2 linked regions of the Panacibacter ginsenosidivorans genome follow. The protein of the gene in region 1 interacts with the protein of each later gene in a pairwise test. Links are inferred from orthologs where the notes say so. Each region holds a gene or a part of one and is shown on either strand. Other genes may lie near its edges.

Region 1 (8,666 bases):
ACCTGGCTTAAAAGGTCTTTCGTTTTTTTCTTGTAGAAATCCAAAGAACCTGATATACGGTTATTTAAAAATCCGAAGTCTAAACCAATATTAGAGGTTGTAGTTGTTTCCCATTTCAGGTTAGCATCATATCCTTCAGGACGCAGATAGCTGTAAAAAGCATCTCCAAACTGATACTGTGCACCGGTATTAAAGCTTCGTGTATATCTTGGTAAATAAGAATAATAACCAATACCGTCCTGCTGACCTGTAACACCCCAACCCAAACGTAATTTAAGGTCACTTACGATAGTTGTGTTTTTGAAGAATTCCTCTTTCAGTTTCCAGGCTCCGGCAAAAGCAGGGAAATAACCTACGCGGTTATCTTTTGAAAACTTAGAACTGGCATCTCTTCTTATTGAAGCAGTAAGCAGGAACTTATTTGCAATTGTTACATTCAACCTTGATAAATAAGATTCAAGTCTGTATTCTGGTTTGTCTGTATAAAATGTCTGTTCCGTACCTGCAATCGTATCTTTCTTTTCTGGGTGATTAAAATCTGCAATTGGTCTGTAGCTAAATGACGGATAATTAAAAACATCAGTCACAAAATCCTGGTAACTATGCCCTACCAATAAATCAAATTTAGTATTTAGGCTTTTTAATTCCTTGGCGTAGAATAAAGAAACATCAGCTAAGGTATTTTGCTTCTTTTGTTGATAATAGGTCTTTCTTCCACCTGTTTTATAATTTGTGGCCGAAACGGAGTCAATATTATCATTACCTGATCCTTTTGCATCATCAAGTCCTAAATTAACCATCACGTGCAAGTCTGGAAAAAAATGTAATTTATAATCAAGTTGGATATTTCCAATAAGCCTATTCACAGTAGAAGTATTGTTCCTTAAGTTTAACAATCCAAGAGGATTACGGTTGGCAAGATCTATTGCACTATCAAAAACTCCTTGATGATTTAATTGTCGCCATTCAAAATAACCACCATAATAATAGCCCTCATTTTTTTGATCATAAACCGGTTGTGTTGGATCAAAATAAATAGCTGATCCTATAGCACCTTCATCGGCAAAAACGTTTTTTGTTTGGCTGCCTTTAACAACAAGGTTGACTGCTAAATGGTCATCAAAAAACTTGGGCGTAAGGCTTAACGATGATGTAAGTCTTTTGAAATTATTTGTCTTTAAAATACCATCCTGGTTCAGATAACCAAGTGAAGCCCTAAATGGCAAATTACCAATACTTCCACTTGCGCTAATATTGTTATCATATCCCATTGCAGTCTGATAGATTTGGTCCTGCCAGTTTGTATTGGCATCTCCAAGAAGATCTTTATAAGTGTTAATACCGGTTGCAGCAGCATCATTATTGATAATTGTTCTAATCTGGCCAGCATTTAGTACACCTACAGTTTTGCCTACAACACCGGCGGATGTGGTTGTATTAAAATTAAACTTCACTTTGCCTTTTGCGCCTTTTTTAGTTGTAATTATTATAACTCCATTAGAAGCCCTTGAGCCATACAATGCAGTTGCAGAGGCATCTTTCAATACACTCATTGACTCTATATCATTAGGGTTAATTGTATTCAAAAGATTAGCAGAACCTGGAAGGCCATTACTTTCAACAGGCACTCCATCAATAACAATCAAAGGATCATTACTTGCATTTAATGATGCACCACCACGAATGCGAATTTTACTGCCACCACCTGCAGAACCACCGCCTGAAGTAACCTGTAAACCTGCAACTTTACCCTGCAACAGTTGCTCTGATGAATTGTTTACACCTTTCTGAAAGTCTTTTGCGGTAACAGATGTTACAGATCCTGTAAGATCTCCTTTCTTCCTTGTTCCGTAGGCTACCACAACAACATCATTGAGGGTACTTGCAGATTGTACCAGAGATACATTCATACCGCCGCTGCCTATTAATAATTCCTGTGTGGTGTAGCCAACATACGATATAACAATCGTTGTTGCATTGGAAGGCGCATTTAATGAAAACGATCCATCTGCTTTGGTTTGGGTACCTATATTGGTTCCTTTCACCAGCACTGATGCACCTGCGATGGGCTTTCCATCTTTCAGATCCGTAACCATTCCGGTTACAACTTTATCCTGCGCTAAAGCCGGTAGGCTTACCAATACCAGCGGAAGCGCAAGCATCATAAACAATCGTTTAAAGTTCATAATGATAGATTTACTGGTTTTTATTTGTAAAATCTTAAATGCAATAAATAAAAGCAATGAAGAAGACGATATAATATGTCCATGCAGAAAGATGCTAAGCAATGTTATGGTTATACTGTTCAGTTAGTCTCATGGTTGTTAAGCAATCGTATTCTTAATTAAGGTGTAAAAAATACACATTAATTAGCAAATATGTGTATTTTTTACACAACACAAAAATTATTAGGGATATTTTTTTGCTTTGAGGAAAGGATTTTATTCTTTCAGGAAGTTTTGGCTAAACAGAAATACAGAAAAAGCTAAATTCAGGCGGGGCTTTCAGCATATCAACATTCTGAAATATCCTTAGTGGAATAATTATGCAATAACTGACTCTTTGTTCAGTAAAGCACAAAAAGGTGAAGTGTGTGACGCAACGAAAGCTCAATAGTATTACAAATGGCCGGATCAAAAAATTACTAAAAATCTATACCGCTCCATTTTTTCTTGGTATGCTTGTACTTGTTAAAGTCAAACTGGTAAAGCTTTCCAGGCCTGTGTGGCACATCATCTTCAAATTCCCCGGTATCAATTAAGAAGTCCATAGCAAAAAATTTCTTCCTGAAATTTCTCCTGTCCATCTTTATATCAAGAATGGCTTCATAAAGATTTTGAAGTTCCCGAAGCGAGAATTTCTCGGGCAACAGGTTAAAGCCAAGCGGGTGCTCCTGTATACGTTTCTGCAGCCAGGCGTAACATTCATCCATGATCTCTTTATGGTCAAAAGCCATATCCTGTATGCTTTTCACGGAATGCCAGTGCAGTTCATTATCCATCCTGCTAAGTTGATGGTGTTCAATATTCAACAGTGAACAATAAGCCACCGTAAGCACACGCCCACCAGGATGGCGGTCTGGCCGGCTGAATGTTTTTACCTGTGCCAGGTATACATCATCCATACCCGTACGCTCTTTCAATACACGGTATGCTGCGTCATCCAGCATTTCATTATCGTCGGCAAAATCACCAAGTAAAGACCATTTATCATGAAACATTTCAAGGTCACTGCGTATCAGCAATACCTTCAGTTCATTTTCATCAAACCCAAAGATCACGCAGTCAACAGTTATAGGTACACGCGGATACGATTCTACCAGTTTCCTGGCATCGTTTATAAGTCCATCTTCCTTTTTGCGTAGTTCAGTAATAACAGCGGGTTCTTTTTTCATACTGGCAAATTTCAAAGCAGTTTATTAGTAAGCAGGCATACTTTCCAAAGCCCGAAAGTAAAATATTTTTACAAATGTGTAAAAATAACACTTTAAAAATTCAGGGAGATTTTTGTACCCGCTCATGAATAACTGTGAGATTTCCGTTGCGTCGCACACTTGTACATTTTGTTATTTATGCAGCATGATAAAACATGTTCCCAAATTTCAACTTCCGTTAAGCAACGATTCTCTTTTATCTTTATCGCAGTATAATTATCGCTTATGTACACCACTGAACAAACGAAAGAATTACAAACCGCTACCCATACATTTTTAAAACATGCTGCCTCAGTTGAAGATATTGATGCGCTTAGAAATGTATTACGCTTCCATGAATATCGCTATTACGTTCTTAATGATCCGCTTCTTGCAGATGTGGAGTACGACAAGTTATATAAACAGCTTGAACACATAGAAAAGCAACATCCTGAACTGGTAGCCAAAGACTCTCCTACGCAAAGAGTAGGCAGCACATTAAATGCAGCATTCCCTACTGTTCAGCATTTGGTGCCCATGCTTAGTCTCGATAATAGTTACAACGCAGAAGACCTTTACGATTTTGACCGCAAAGCAAGAGAACTTACGGGACTTGATATAATTGAATATTGTGTGGAACCAAAGTTCGATGGTGCAAGCATTTCACTCATTTATGAGAATGATATACTTGTGCGGGGTGCCACACGTGGTGATGGTGTGGAAGGTGAAGATATTACCACCAACATCAAACAAATAAAATCAATTCCTTTATCTGCACCATTTTCAAAATTCGGTGTGCAACAGGTTGAAATACGTGGCGAGATCATTCTTACAAAAGATGTTTTTAAAAAGTATAATGAAAGCCTTGCAGAGCAAGGCCTGCCACCACTTGCTAATCCACGCAATGCAGCCAGTGGAAGCCTTAGACAAAAAGATCCCAAAAATGTAGCGAAAAGAAATCTTGATGCTTTTCTCTATCACATCAGTTATTATACAACAAGAGATGGTCATGTTCAATCGAGTGATGGAATACAAAATGATAATCTTCCAAAGCATAATAAATATTTGCAAACACATGGTGGCTCTTTAGATATGTTATGGGAATGCGGTTTTCGTGCTCCAAAAAAAGAAAAGCTTATCCTGAATGGCATTGATGAAGTAATAAAACATGTACACGATTTTGAAGAAATGCGCGACACACTTCCTTATGAAATAGACGGCATGGTAGTTAAAGTAAACGACTTTGCATTACAGGATAAAATGGGCATGACCACGCATCATCCACGCTGGGCAATTGCATTTAAATTCAAGGCAAGACAAGCCACAACAAAATTAAAAGCAGTAGAATTCCAGGTTGGCAGAACAGGTGCGGTAACGCCTGTTGCAAAACTTGAACCCGTTCACATTGGCGGTGTAACAGTTTCCAGTATTTCTGTACACAATGAAGATTATATAAAAGAAAAAGACCTCAAAATTGGCGATAATGTATTGATCGAAAGAGCAGGTGATGTTATACCGCAAATTGTAAAATCACTACCGGAATTAAGAACCGGTCATGAACACAATATTCATTTTCCAAAAAAATGTCCTGTTTGTGCAAGTGAATTATTTAAAGAAGAGGGTGAAGCTGTCTGGCGTTGCATAAACATTGATTGCCCTGCACAGGTTGTGGAACGCATCATACATTTCGTAAGCAAAGATGCAATGGACATTAAGAATTTTGGAGAAGCCAACGTGCGTAAATTTTACGAACTCGGATTGCTTAAAGATGTGCCCGGCATTTATAAATTAGACTTTGCAGCAATAAGCAAACTGGAAGGCTTTGGAAAAAAATCAATTGATAATTTACAAACTGCTATAGAAGCTTCAAAAGAACAACCATTGCATCGTTTGGTGTATGGTCTGGGCATTCGTTTTGTTGGCGAAACTACTGCAAAAACATTGGCCAATGCTGTGGATGACATCAACGATTTTACAAATAAAACAGAAGAAGACTTGCAGCAACTGGAAGATATTGGCGTAAAGGTTGCACAAAGTATTTATCGTTTTTTTCATAATGAGCAGAACCTGAAAATACTTGATGAACTAAGAGCATTAGGTTTACAAATGAAGAACCAGAAGAAAACATCAACAGGTGATTCAACACTTAAAGAACAAACTTTTCTTTTCACCGGCACACTTACTAAACTTAAACGCAGCGATGCTGAAGCAATGGTAGAAGACCATGGCGGTAAAATTGTAAGCGGCGTTAGCAGTAAACTCAATTACCTTGTTGTGGGCGAAGATGCAGGTAGCAAATTAGAGAAAGCAAAAAAGATAAACACCATTCGCATTATTTCAGAAGATGAATTTTTAAGTCTCATCAATAAATGATTTTATGAGCCCGGCTTCTGAATATGTATTAAACATCGTTGCGTCGCACACTTGTACTTTCTTATCAATGTTCAGCAATGAACAAACGCCGAAGAGTGCGACGCAACAAAAGTTTTATAGCAGCACTTTAGTTGGGCTCACAAAAATTCTACAATCACTAAGCAACTACTGAAGGATTGTTTTTACCACAGACTTTTCTTTCTGCTACTGCTTCTGCCGCCAAGACCAAGCGCACCTAACAAACTGCGTGTAATAACAGAAGCTGCAGTACGCTCTACCTGTTTTACCGCGGCGCTATCAAAGAAACTTTTTTCTTTCGGCTGGCTTTTTTGTTCTTTCGCCTGTTGCTTCGCCTGCTCCTGCTCTTCCTGCTGTTGTTGTGTTTTCTTTGCGGCCTCTTCTAATTTTTCATTGAGAATTTCATAAGCACTTTCACTGTCAACTGTGCGGTTGTATTTATTGGCCAGTTTGCTTTTACTGATAAGTGCATCAATTTCTACATCACTTAAAATATCCATACGGCTGCGTGGCGGACAAAGCATGGTGTGCACCAGTGGCGTAGGAATTCCTTTTTCATTAAGCACGGTAACAAACGCTTCACCGGTTCCCATTTGCGTAAGCAAGTCTTCTGTTTTATAAAATTCAGTTTCGGGAAAATTTTCAGCGGCCTGCTTGATCGTTTTCCTGTCTGTCGCTGTAAATGCACGCAATGCATGCTGCACTTTTAATCCAAGCTGGCTAAGGATCGAAGCCGGAACATCCTGCGGGTTTTGCGTGCAGAAGAAAATACCAATGCCTTTTGAGCGTATCAGTTTTATTACGGTTTCAATATTCTTCAGCAATGCATCTGTTGCTTCTTCAAATAATAAATGTGCTTCATCAATAAACATGATGAGTTTTGGTTTATCCATATCTCCTTCTTCCGGGCATGTTGCATATAACTCCGCAAGCAACTGCAACATAAACGTAGAAAATAATTTCGGCCTGCTCTGCATATCTGTAACACGCAAAATATTTATCATACCATGACCATCATCACTGATGCGCATCAGGTCATCCACTTCAAAACTTGGCTCACCAAAAAATATATCGGCGCCCTGTTGCTGCAGTTCTACTACTTTGCGCAGGATAGTGCCGGTTGATGTAGAAGAAATACTGCCATATAATTTTGTCAGTTCATCTTTACCTTCGTTGCTGGCAAACTGTAACACTTTTATAAAATCTTTCAGATCCAGCAGTGGCAATTTATTATCATCACAATATTTAAAAAGCATGGCAACAAGCCCGCCCTGCGTATCATTCAGGCCAAGAATTTTGCTTAACAATATTGGACCAAATTCACTTACGGTTGCTCTTAAGCGTACACCCTTTTCATTGCTTAGTGTCATCAACTCTACCGGAAATGCAGTCGGTTTATAATTTACATTTAAAAGTTTGCAACGTTCTGTGATCTTATCATTCAACGTTCCTGCAGCAGCAATACCACTAAGGTCACCTTTTATATCCATCATTACAACAGGCACACTTGCATCACTTAAAAATTCAGTAAGCAACTGCAATGTTTTTGTTTTACCCGTTCCTGTTGCGCCCGCTATCAAGCCATGTCTGTTCAACATTTTCAGTGGAATAAAAACATCTGCACCTGGCACCACATTTCCATCCAGCATAGCACAGCCGATCTTTACATGTTCGCCTTTAAAACTATACCCATCTTTTACAGCAGCAGAGAATTGATCTTGTGTTGGCATTATAAAAGTTTTGGGAAAGTTAGGAGATTAGAAAATGTGAGAGAAATTTTTTGTACCGGGCTGTTGAATAGTTAGCATCGGCTGTTGCGTCGCACTCTTGTGCCATAAAATAATTTATCAGCATTTAAATTATACAACAAACCTAATAATATCATCTTTTACTTCAACATTATACCTGCTATCTTTCTGTTTTATAAAATCAGTTAGTTGTTGAATAGTTGGATAATCTCCTTCACCGTTAAAACATCTTGCATCATCAATCAATAAAATATGATCAAATTTTTTGTTGCTGAATATTGCATCAAGCTCTTCAAAGATCGGGCAGTCCTTATCACCTTTTGCTGTTATTCCTGCGGAGTAATGACCGTCAAGCCAGAATATGGCTGGTTCATTTATATTTTTCAAAATTGATGGCAGCACCTGCCCGCTATCTCCCTGCACGATGGTTATATTTTTATCATTGCTAAATCTTCTTTGCGCTTTCTCAAAAAGATCAGCACTTAACTCAATCGAAATTATTTTTTTGAAAAGCTTTTTTTGCGCTTCAACCATATCGCCCTTGTAAGTGCCGGTTTCCACTAAAATATTATTGCTGCATTTTTTTTGATACCATGCTATTGTATGTTGCTTTATAATATGTGGCGGTGGTGCCGGGCGGCCATTTTGTTTCCAGGTTTTGAGTTCCTGCCTGAGCTTATTATTATAGATCTGCTTTCGTATATTGTTTAGTAAAATTGGCGGAACCAATGGCTTCAAAATTTTTTTTATACTTGCTTTCATGTAATATTTTTCCTGCTTAACGATTTAAAACTAATTTATTTACAGCAGTTATAAAATGTTGCTATCAAAAAGTTGCCACACATACAAACCGCACAAGCGTGCGACGCAACGAAAGCTTAATACCTGTTCAAAAGCCCGGTCCATAAATTTTAGAATTCAAGATCTATTTATGCTTATTCTGCCGTAATTGTAATTACTATTTTTTTGAGTAACTTTCGAGAAACAATTCCCTATTATGAAATCTTTTCTGCTTGTGTTGCTTGCCGCCATATTGCTGTCATCAACATATATCTATAACAATACAACACAAAATAAGATCAGTAACGCAAAAGCATTACAAAATGTAGCTTACA
Region 2 (9,212 bases), 1.9 Mb from region 1 along the record:
GTTGCATCTCCATGCAGGTAATAGTAAGAAAAAAATTTTGCATCCTGTTTATTGCCAAGGCCGTTATCTATCAGTATAAGTTTATCTTCATCTTCAATCAACAAACAACGCATGGCCCAGTCACACATATTATTTTCATCTGATGGATTTAATTTGTTCCAGATGCTTTTAGGAACTACGCCAAACATGGCGCCTCCATCTAATTTGAAATTCCCGGTGTCAATAGTGTAGAGTTTCATATAGTAGCTGCTTTCATTTTGCGGTTTACAAATAACAAAAGTATTAAACCGATAATAAAGTAAATCATTAGTGCAAGTACAGAGTTGCGCATGCCATCAAATATCTCTGCTATGAAGCCAAAAGACAACGTACCTATTACAGTACCAACCTTATCACACACATCATAAAAGCTGAAATAAGAGGCTGTATCTTTTGTTTCAGGGAGCAGCTTTGAATAAGTAGATCTCGACATAGATTGTACACCACCCATAACCAGGCCAACCAAAAAAGCCAAAACGAAAAACTCATTTGCCGTTGTTGTAAGAAAAGCAAAAACGCAAATGCCAATCCACAATAGGATAATGCAGCAAAGGGCAACTATATTATTTGTCTTTTTTGATATTAGTGAGAAAATATACGCCCCTAAAATTGCCACAAGCTGAATAATAAGTATAGTAATGATAAGCTGTGTTGACTCCATTTTTATTTCATCTTTTGCATAATAAGGAGACATGTACATAACGGTTTGTACACCCATATTATAAAAGAAAAAACTGCGCAGGAATCTTTTTAAATTGGGATGATGCGTTAATTGATTCCATACTTTTTTTAATTCATGAAAGCCATTTACTAAAATATTATGTTCCGGATGTCCGTCGGATGCTTTTGAGGGCGGCAGCCTTTTAAAAGTAATTTGCGCAAAGCCTGCCCACCATATGCCAACTAATAAAAAAGAAATACGCACCGGCCATGAACCCAGACCCCAGTTCATAGTATCATTGAGTGTTACAAAAGCAAGACTTAATATCATCAGTATTACACTACCGGTATAACCAAGTGCGAAACCTTTTGCACTGATCCTGTCCTGGTCTTCTTCTGCGGCAACCTCCGGCAAATAAGCATTGTAAAATACAATACTGCCGCAATAACCAATAGAAGCTACTATTGAGAGAAACAGGCCGAATTCAATATTGTCCTTTGTAAAGAAAAACATTAAGCTGCAGGCCAGTGAACCGAGATAACAAAAGAACTTCATGAAAGCGATCTTATTTCCTTTATAGTCTGCAATAGAAGAAAGAATCGGTGATAAAATAGCAATGATGAGAAATGATAAGGCAATTGCATAAGATGCCAGTGAATCCCTGTAATAGGATCTTCCCAAAATTTCTACCTGCTCAGGTGCTATAGCTGTAAAGTATGCAGGGAAAAACGTGGATGTGATCACAAGGCTATAAACACTGTTAGCCCAATCGTACATGGCCCATCCGTTGATTACTTTTTTTGAAGCGGTTTGCATGGGGTTTATTTAATAAAAAATGTCCCGCTTATATGCGGGGGCAGAAAATTAAGCATTTTATATTTATTATATGCGCCTGTTGCAGTTGCTGCATACTGAATTGAACGTACAAGCGTGCGAAGCAACAGGTGGTTCATTACAGTTCAGCTGCTTGGCCCACAAAAAAATCCCGGTAATTACCGGGATTCAATATTGTACTTTTAAATTATTATTATCTTATCTGGTTCATCTTTACCATAAGCAGGAAGATCAAACCTGCACAGATCCTGTACCATCCAAAAAAACGAAAGCCATGTTTTTTCAGAAAATCAACAAAGAAACGCATCGTTAAAAATGCAATAACGAAAGCTACGACATTGCCAACAAGCAGCGATTTTAAGTTGGCTGAATTATGTAATGCTTCAGGATGAAGTTTCAGTATTTCCCATAGTTTATAACCGGTTGCTGCAGCCATGGTTGGTACGGCGAGGAAGAAAGAAAACTCAGCTGCCAGTTTCCTTGATAATTTTTGCTGCAAACCACCTATGATAGAAGCTGCAGAACGGCTTACACCCGGTATTAACGCAGCGCACTGGCACAGACCTATAATAATTGCATTCTTAAACGTAATATCTTTCTCTTCTTTTACAGCCACTTTATAAAACATGTTGTCAATAAAGAGCAGTATCACACCACCCCCAAGAATTGCTAATGCAGTATAAGTAGGATCCATCAGCAATTCATCAATCGTATTGCTCAGTAATTTTCCAAATATTAAGGCGGGTATCACACCCACAATAAGTTTTGCATAAAATTTCCAGCTTTTGAAATTGATGAACTTGCGCCAGTATAAAACTACAACAGCCAGGATAGCACCCAGTTGTATCGCTATTTCAAAAAATTTAGTAAAGTCTTCTTTTCCAATTCCCATAAGAGAACTTACCATTACCATGTGCCCTGTTGAAGAAATAGGCAAAAACTCAGTAAGGCCTTCTACTATGGCTAATACTACTGCTTGAATGGTGGACATATTAAGTGTGTTGGTGGTTTATCAGTTATTTTTTGGATAGATGGTGCATGGGGTAAAATGCATTCTAAGATTTGTTTGCAGCTTGTTTTGGTGATTTGAAGATCGCATATACTTCAATAAGTAAACCGAGTACTATTAAAATGGGAGCGATAGTAATTCTTGTTGTACTGTACACTACGTTGTAATCAAATACGGCCGGGTTCTCATTTTTGCCGCCGGACATCAGTACCATACCCAGCAAAATAACCACAGCGCCAATGATCATCCATGTATAGTTATCCTTTGTAAACAATGTTGGTAAAGGTTTTTGCTTCTGATCTGTCATGCTGCGTTATTTAAAGGGCTGCAAGATAATGTAATAATGTTTAAAAAATCAAACACTGCGTTAAGCCCTATTTAAAATGAAATAAATTATACTTAGTTATGCCTTGGTTTTGTTCAAAGTCTTACATAGACCAACTGTTGTCACACAGGTTTAATAAAGCTCGTCGAGTTTCATTTTCAAATATTTGATTACGCTTCTGTGTGTGCTGAAAAGCGAAATACCTACACCTAAAATGATCATTCCGCCAAATAGGATCAGGTTTAGTTGTATATCTCTTATGGCTGCCAACCATGGTATCAGGCTTTCCAGCCAGGTTATAAGACCAAGCAAAATAGCAATGGCTATGCCTGCACTTATAAGCCCGTTAATAATCGCTCTTATATCCATTGGCTTGCTTATAAAATCCCTTGTGGCACCCACCATTTGCATGGTTTTTATTAAGAAACGGTTGCTGAACATAGCAAGCCTTATGGTATTATCAATACTAAATATCACGATCACGCAGAGCACAACGGAAATAACAATAAATGCAATGCTGAAAATTTTTGTCTTCTCACTAATGCTGCTTACTAACACTTGTGGGTATTGCAGGTCTGTTATCTGATTACCATAAGTGCCCATCAGTAAAGTGGAAATCTTAGTAAGGCTGTCCGGATTTACATAGTCAGCCTTTGCAAAAAAATCAATGCTTTCAGGCAATGGATTTACATCCAGTATCTTTCCCCAGTCTTCATTGTTGTCTTTATTCCACAGGTCTTTTGCAGCGTCCTTATCTATATATTTAACGTCTTTGGCAAAGGGTTGTGCAGCAATGAACTGCTGTATCTGTGCAATGGTATCTTTATTTTGTGTACGCAGGTATGCACTTATGCGAATATCTTCTTTAAAAGTGTTGCCCACTTTGCTAAAGTTCAGCAGCATCCATCCCATTACACCCATAATTACCAGCACCAATGCCACACCAACAATGCTGTAAATATAATTGGGCTTGCTGCGCCTTAGTGATGATGATTTCCCTGTTTCCGCCATAATTTAAATTTAATGGATTATGTACAGCTACTGCATGCCGCGCAAATTTAGGGGATTCGCTTACATTTGCACTCACACTTAACGATAGTTTTAACGGCTTATTATGTTGGTTATGAATTTTATGAAACCAGCAGCAGCCTATTAGGCATCGCCTGTTGTGTCACTCACTTGTACGTTCGGAAATCTTTTCAGCCACGAGCTTCGGGCCATGAGCTGCAAGCAAAGGCTATTAGCTCGCAGCTAACAGCTCGCAGCTATTCTTTAGTACAAGAGTGCGACGCAACGGAAGTATCATAAGCGTTATTCAGCCGGGTTCAAAAAATATAACAATAAAATTATTCCCTTGAGGGATGGACTTATGGAATACAATTTTGGCAGTATAGAAAAGAAATGGCAAAGCAAATGGAAGAATGATGGTGCCTATAAAGTACCAAACGACTCTTCCAAACCGAAATATTATGTGCTTGACATGTTTCCTTACCCAAGTGGTGCCGGCTTGCATGTGGGGCACCCGCTGGGTTATATAGCCAGTGATATTTTTGCACGTTTCAAAAGATTGAAAGGTTACAATGTGCTGCACCCGATGGGGTATGATGCATTTGGTTTACCAGCAGAACAATATGCCATAGAACATGGAGTGCACCCTGCTGACAGTACCAAACAAAACATTGAAAATTTCCGCAGTCAACTGGATAAAATTGGTTTTTCTTTCGACTGGGACAGGGAAGTAAAAACCTCTGATCCATCATACTATAAATGGACGCAATGGATATTTCTGCAACTTTTCAAAAGTTTTTACAATCGGAAAAATAACAAAGCGGAAAGTATTGATGTGTTGATTGCTGCTTTTGAAAAAGAAGGCAATAAAAATCATCCTGTTCCCAATTCAAACTACCAGGTTCCCAATCAAAAAGGCAATCAGTTCAGCGCAGAACAGTGGAAGGGCTTTGATGAGTTTACACAACAAGGCATATTAATGGAGTATCGTCTTGCTTATTGCGGTTACGGAGAAGTGAACTGGTGCGAAGCTTTGGGAACTGTATTGGCCAATGACGAAGTTGTAAATGGTGTAAGTGAGCGTGGTGGTTATCCTGTAGTAAAAAAGAAATTGCGTCAATGGTATTTGCGCATTACAGAATATGCTGATCGCTTACTGGAAGGTCTTGAAAGAGTAGAATTCAGTGAAGCGATGAAAGAAATGCAGAGCAACTGGATCGGTAAAAGTTATGGTGCAGAAATTGAATTCAGTGTGCATGACAGCGCTGAAAAATTAACTGTTTATACCACAAGACCAGATACCATTTTTGGTGTTGACTTTATGGTAGTAGCACCAGAGCATGAGATCATTGAAAAGATCACCACGGCCAAATATAAACAGGACGTGGAAGATTATATAGCTTACGTAAAAAACCGCAGTGAAAGAGAGCGCATGGCTGAGAAAGCCATCAGTGGTTGCTTTACCGGCGCGTATGCAATTAACCCGCTTAACTATCGTGAAATTCCCATTTACATTAGCGAATATGTATTGGCCGGTTATGGTACAGGCGCTATTATGGCGGTGCCTTGTGGAGATGACAGGGATTTTCGATTTGCCAAACATTTCGGTATAAATATTACCAATATTCTTGGTGATAAATTCAACGGGGAAGAAGCCAATTCGACTTATGATGCAGAGCTGGTAGAAAGCGATTTTCTTACCGGTATGCTGATGCGTGATGCAGCAGAAGTGGTGATCACAGACCTGGAAGGCTGGGGCAAAGGCAAACGCAAAGTGAATTATAAAATGCGTGACGCGGCATTTAGTCGGCAAAGATATTGGGGTGAACCTTTTCCAATAAAATGGGAAAAAGGTGTTGCTATTCCATTAGATGAAAGCGAACTGCCACTTGAATTACCACATGTAGAAAGTTATAAACCCGGACCGGAAGGAGAGGGGCCTTTGGCAAATATTCCTGAATGGACAGCACAGCATTTAGAAACGAATACAATGCCTGGTTATGCTGGTTCTTCCTGGTATTTTTTACGTTATATGGACCCGCATAATGACGGGGTTTTTTGTGATAGAAAAGTAAGTGATTACTGGGGGCAGGTTGACTTATATATAGGCGGTACTGAACATGCAGTTGGGCATTTATTGTATAGCCGCATGTGGACTAAAGTGTTATTTGATCTTGGTTTGATTGGTCATGATGAACCTTATAAGAAGTTGGTGAACCAGGGAATGATACAGGGAAAATCATTTTTTGCAGATTACATTTTTGCTTTAAGTGTTCATGATAAAACTAGAAGAGTTTTTACTAGCTCGTATAATACTGCAAAAGATTACAAACAAAAGTTTAATAATGAGGGGATAGATTATGAGATAGTAGAAGCGCAAACTGGAACTAATCGAATTCAATACGCACATAAATATATTGATAGTAAAAATCGCATTACTGAAGATGAGTATAAAAAATTAGTTGACTCTGAAATGAAGTTTGGAAAGCAAGTTGGAGAAGCGCTGATAAATGCCGTTATATGGGAAAAAGATTTAACTGAAGAAGGAAAGAGATATTTCTATTGTCAACTTGAAATAGAAAAAATGTCTAAATCTAAATTCAATGTAGAAAACCCTGATGACTTAGTTAAACAATATGGCGCCGATACTTTCCGCATGTATGAAATGTTTTTAGGCCCAGTAGAACAAAGCAAACCATGGGATACCAAAGGCATTGAAGGTGTGCACCGATTCTTACGCAAACTCTGGCGTTTGTTCTATGATGAAATGAAAGGCAAAGTATGGAATACAGACAAAGCAACAGATGCAGAATTAAAAGTGTTGCACAAGACCATTAAGAAGATTGAAGATGATACAGAACGTTTTTCTTTCAACACAGCGGTAAGTGCATTTATGGTTTGTGTAAATGACCTGCATGATTTGAAATGCTACAAAAAAGAAGTGCTTGAATCTTTGCTGATATTGCTTACACCTTATGCGCCGCATGTATGCGAAGAGTTGTGGAGCCAGCTGGGAAAAACAACAAGTATACTGGATGCAAGCTATCCCAAATTTGAAGGAAAATATTTGGTAGAATCTTCGAAAGAATACCCGGTGAGTGTAAATGGTAAATTGCGTACCACATTGAATCTTGCTTTAGACCTTGAACAAAAAGAGGTGGAACAAATGGTATTACAAAATGAGGTGATAAAAAAATGGCTGGATGGAAACCAACCCAGGAAGATCATTTATGTAAAAAATAAAATGATCAATGTGGTGATATAAATAAGATGCTTAGAAATAAAAAGCTGTTACAGATTTTGTAACAGCTTTTTTGTTATGAGCCCAACTGTATCGCTTTATGATGCTTTTGTTGCGTCGCACTCTTGTACTGTTGATGCCCCCATCCCCTAAAGGGGAGTTAAGAAATGCAGATTGCAAAGCCCCTTCAGGGGTTTGGGGCACAAGTGAGTGACACAACGAAGATGCCATAGAAAAACCAAAGCCGGTAAAATAAAAAGTAAAATTTACTTCACAGACATAGTGTATTTGCCTGCTGCGTTTACAATATCTTTTATATCGAAAGGTTTTGGAATCACGGCGTCGGCGCCGCATGATTCACCTATTTCATGCAAGTTCCTGTTTGCTGAAATAAGTACTACGGGTATAGATGCGGTTTCTGTTCTGCTTTTTAGCATGCGGCATATTTCGCTCCCATCACTGCCTGACATGCGGATGTCGAGAAAGATAAGATCAGGAAATTCCTGTAACGTCTGCAGCGATCTGCCATCAGGAGAAGTCATTACTTCATAGCCACGACCTTCCAGTATAATGGTGAGTACTTCCAGTATATCAGGATCATCATCGGCTATGTATACTTTTTTCCTGCTCATGTTAATTATTTATTGGAAGACTAAAACTGAATACGGACCCTTTGCCTTTTTCGCTTTTCATCCATATTTTGCCGTTCTGTCGTTTTATTATTTCTGCTGATATATAAAGCCCCAAACCTAAACCGGGAAATGTAGTTACATGGGCTTCTGTCTCTCTGTAAAAACGTTCAAATACATATTGCTGGTTTTCTTTTGCTATTCCAATTCCAAAATCTGTAACGCTGCAAATAGCCTTATCTTTTGTTGAAGTTAGCGAAATGATCACTTTATCTGCATCGGGGGAATATTTTATAGCATTTGTCAGCAAATTGGTTAAAACCTGTCCGGTTCTCTCTCTGTCCCCAATAATTGAACCATTCCATGCCTTGTCCTGAATTATAATTTTTTTGCTGGTGGTGATACTAATTTGCTCTACTACCTCGTAAATAAGCTCATTGAAATTAAACTCAATATTCTGGAACTTCATTTTGCCGCCCTCCATCCTCGTTACATCAAGCAGATCTTGTACAAGCAGGTTAAGTTTGTTAATCTGCGATACCATTTTTTGCAACAGCACAGCAGACGTATTGTCTTCGGCCTGTACAGCCCGCTGATGAAGGAATTGTGCAAATCCTTTTACTGAAGTTAGGGGTGTTTTTAATTCGTGCGTTACTATGCCCATGAATTCATCTTTGCGCTGTTGTTCATTTTTTTCCTCAGTTATGTCCATAATTGTCCCCAACATGCGTATAGGAATTTTATCAGCATCATAAATTACACGGCCCTGTGTTCTTATCCAACGTGTTGTTTCATCTTCTCTTATAACACGGGCTTCATAAAAATAAAATCCTGTTTTAATAGCATTGGAAAAGGCCTTTTCTACAACAGGTTTCAGGTCTTCAGGATGAATATGTTGCCGCATTTGCGGGTGTGTGATCTTTGCCGTTGGTGGATAACCAAATATTTCTGCCAGCCTTGGGGTATAGATAATATCAAGTGTTTGCAGGTTAAGATCCCATGAACCCATGTTGGTGTATTCGAGGGCCATATTTAAACGCTGCTCACTGTTTGCCAGCCGCTGTATGGCCAGCTTACCTTCAGTAATATCGTGTGTTACGCCGATCATCTTTAATGCATTATTATATGCATCATAGGTTCCTTTCCCTGAAACCCTTATCCAGTGCGGGCTGCCATCGGGCCAGGTAACACAATACTCGCCATTGTAAACAGTATGATTTTTAATGGCCTTTTCTATAGCTTGTTGCACATAATCTTTATGAGCAGGGATGATCATTTTTAGAAGATCTGCAAAATTAAAATCTGCATTGGGCGGCAAACCGTAATTTGCTTTGCATTGCGGCGTACAATTCATTTCGCCGGTAGAAATATCCAATTCATAAGAACCCAGCTTACCTGCTTCCAGGGCAATTTCGAGCCGTTGATTTATTTTTTGCAGTTCCCTTTCACTCTCTTCAATTTTTCTT

The links.
Region 2: the proteins of ligA (region 1) and FRZ67_RS16410 interact in binary tests that used the Escherichia coli proteins (3 or more experiments, as listed by UniProt). The link is inferred for Panacibacter ginsenosidivorans from one-to-one orthologs.

Annotation. Positions count from the first base shown.
Region 1 is NZ_CP042435.1:2,001,228-2,009,893, forward strand. Bases 3,331-6,221 are described here. They hold ligA (NAD-dependent DNA ligase LigA), read left to right. Parts: upstream 3,331-3,658; coding sequence 3,659-5,785; downstream 5,786-6,221. Other genes in these bases: FRZ67_RS08305 (NUDIX hydrolase), read right to left, coding at 3,331-3,394; FRZ67_RS08315 (helicase HerA-like domain-containing protein), read right to left, coding at 5,968-6,221. In the rest of the region: FRZ67_RS08300 (SusC/RagA family TonB-linked outer membrane protein), read right to left, coding at 1-2,186; more of FRZ67_RS08305, read right to left, coding at 2,645-3,330; more of FRZ67_RS08315, read right to left, coding at 6,222-7,533; FRZ67_RS08320 (class I SAM-dependent methyltransferase), read right to left, coding at 7,663-8,313; FRZ67_RS08325 (tetratricopeptide repeat protein), read left to right, coding at 8,549-8,666. UniProt on the Escherichia coli protein: DNA ligase that catalyzes the formation of phosphodiester linkages between 5'-phosphoryl and 3'-hydroxyl groups in double-stranded DNA using NAD as a coenzyme and as the energy source for the reaction.
Region 2 is NZ_CP042435.1:3,902,033-3,911,244, forward strand. What follows is about bases 3,905-7,341. They hold FRZ67_RS16410 (leucine--tRNA ligase), read left to right. Parts: upstream 3,905-4,237; coding sequence 4,238-7,141; downstream 7,142-7,341. Also shown: FRZ67_RS16385 (MBL fold metallo-hydrolase), read right to left, coding at 1-239; FRZ67_RS16390 (MFS transporter), read right to left, coding at 236-1,516; FRZ67_RS16395 (undecaprenyl-diphosphate phosphatase), read right to left, coding at 1,728-2,525; FRZ67_RS16400 (DUF3098 domain-containing protein), read right to left, coding at 2,590-2,850; FRZ67_RS16405 (cell division protein FtsX), read right to left, coding at 3,001-3,879; FRZ67_RS16415 (response regulator), read right to left, coding at 7,384-7,749; FRZ67_RS16420 (PAS domain S-box protein), read right to left, coding at 7,751-9,212.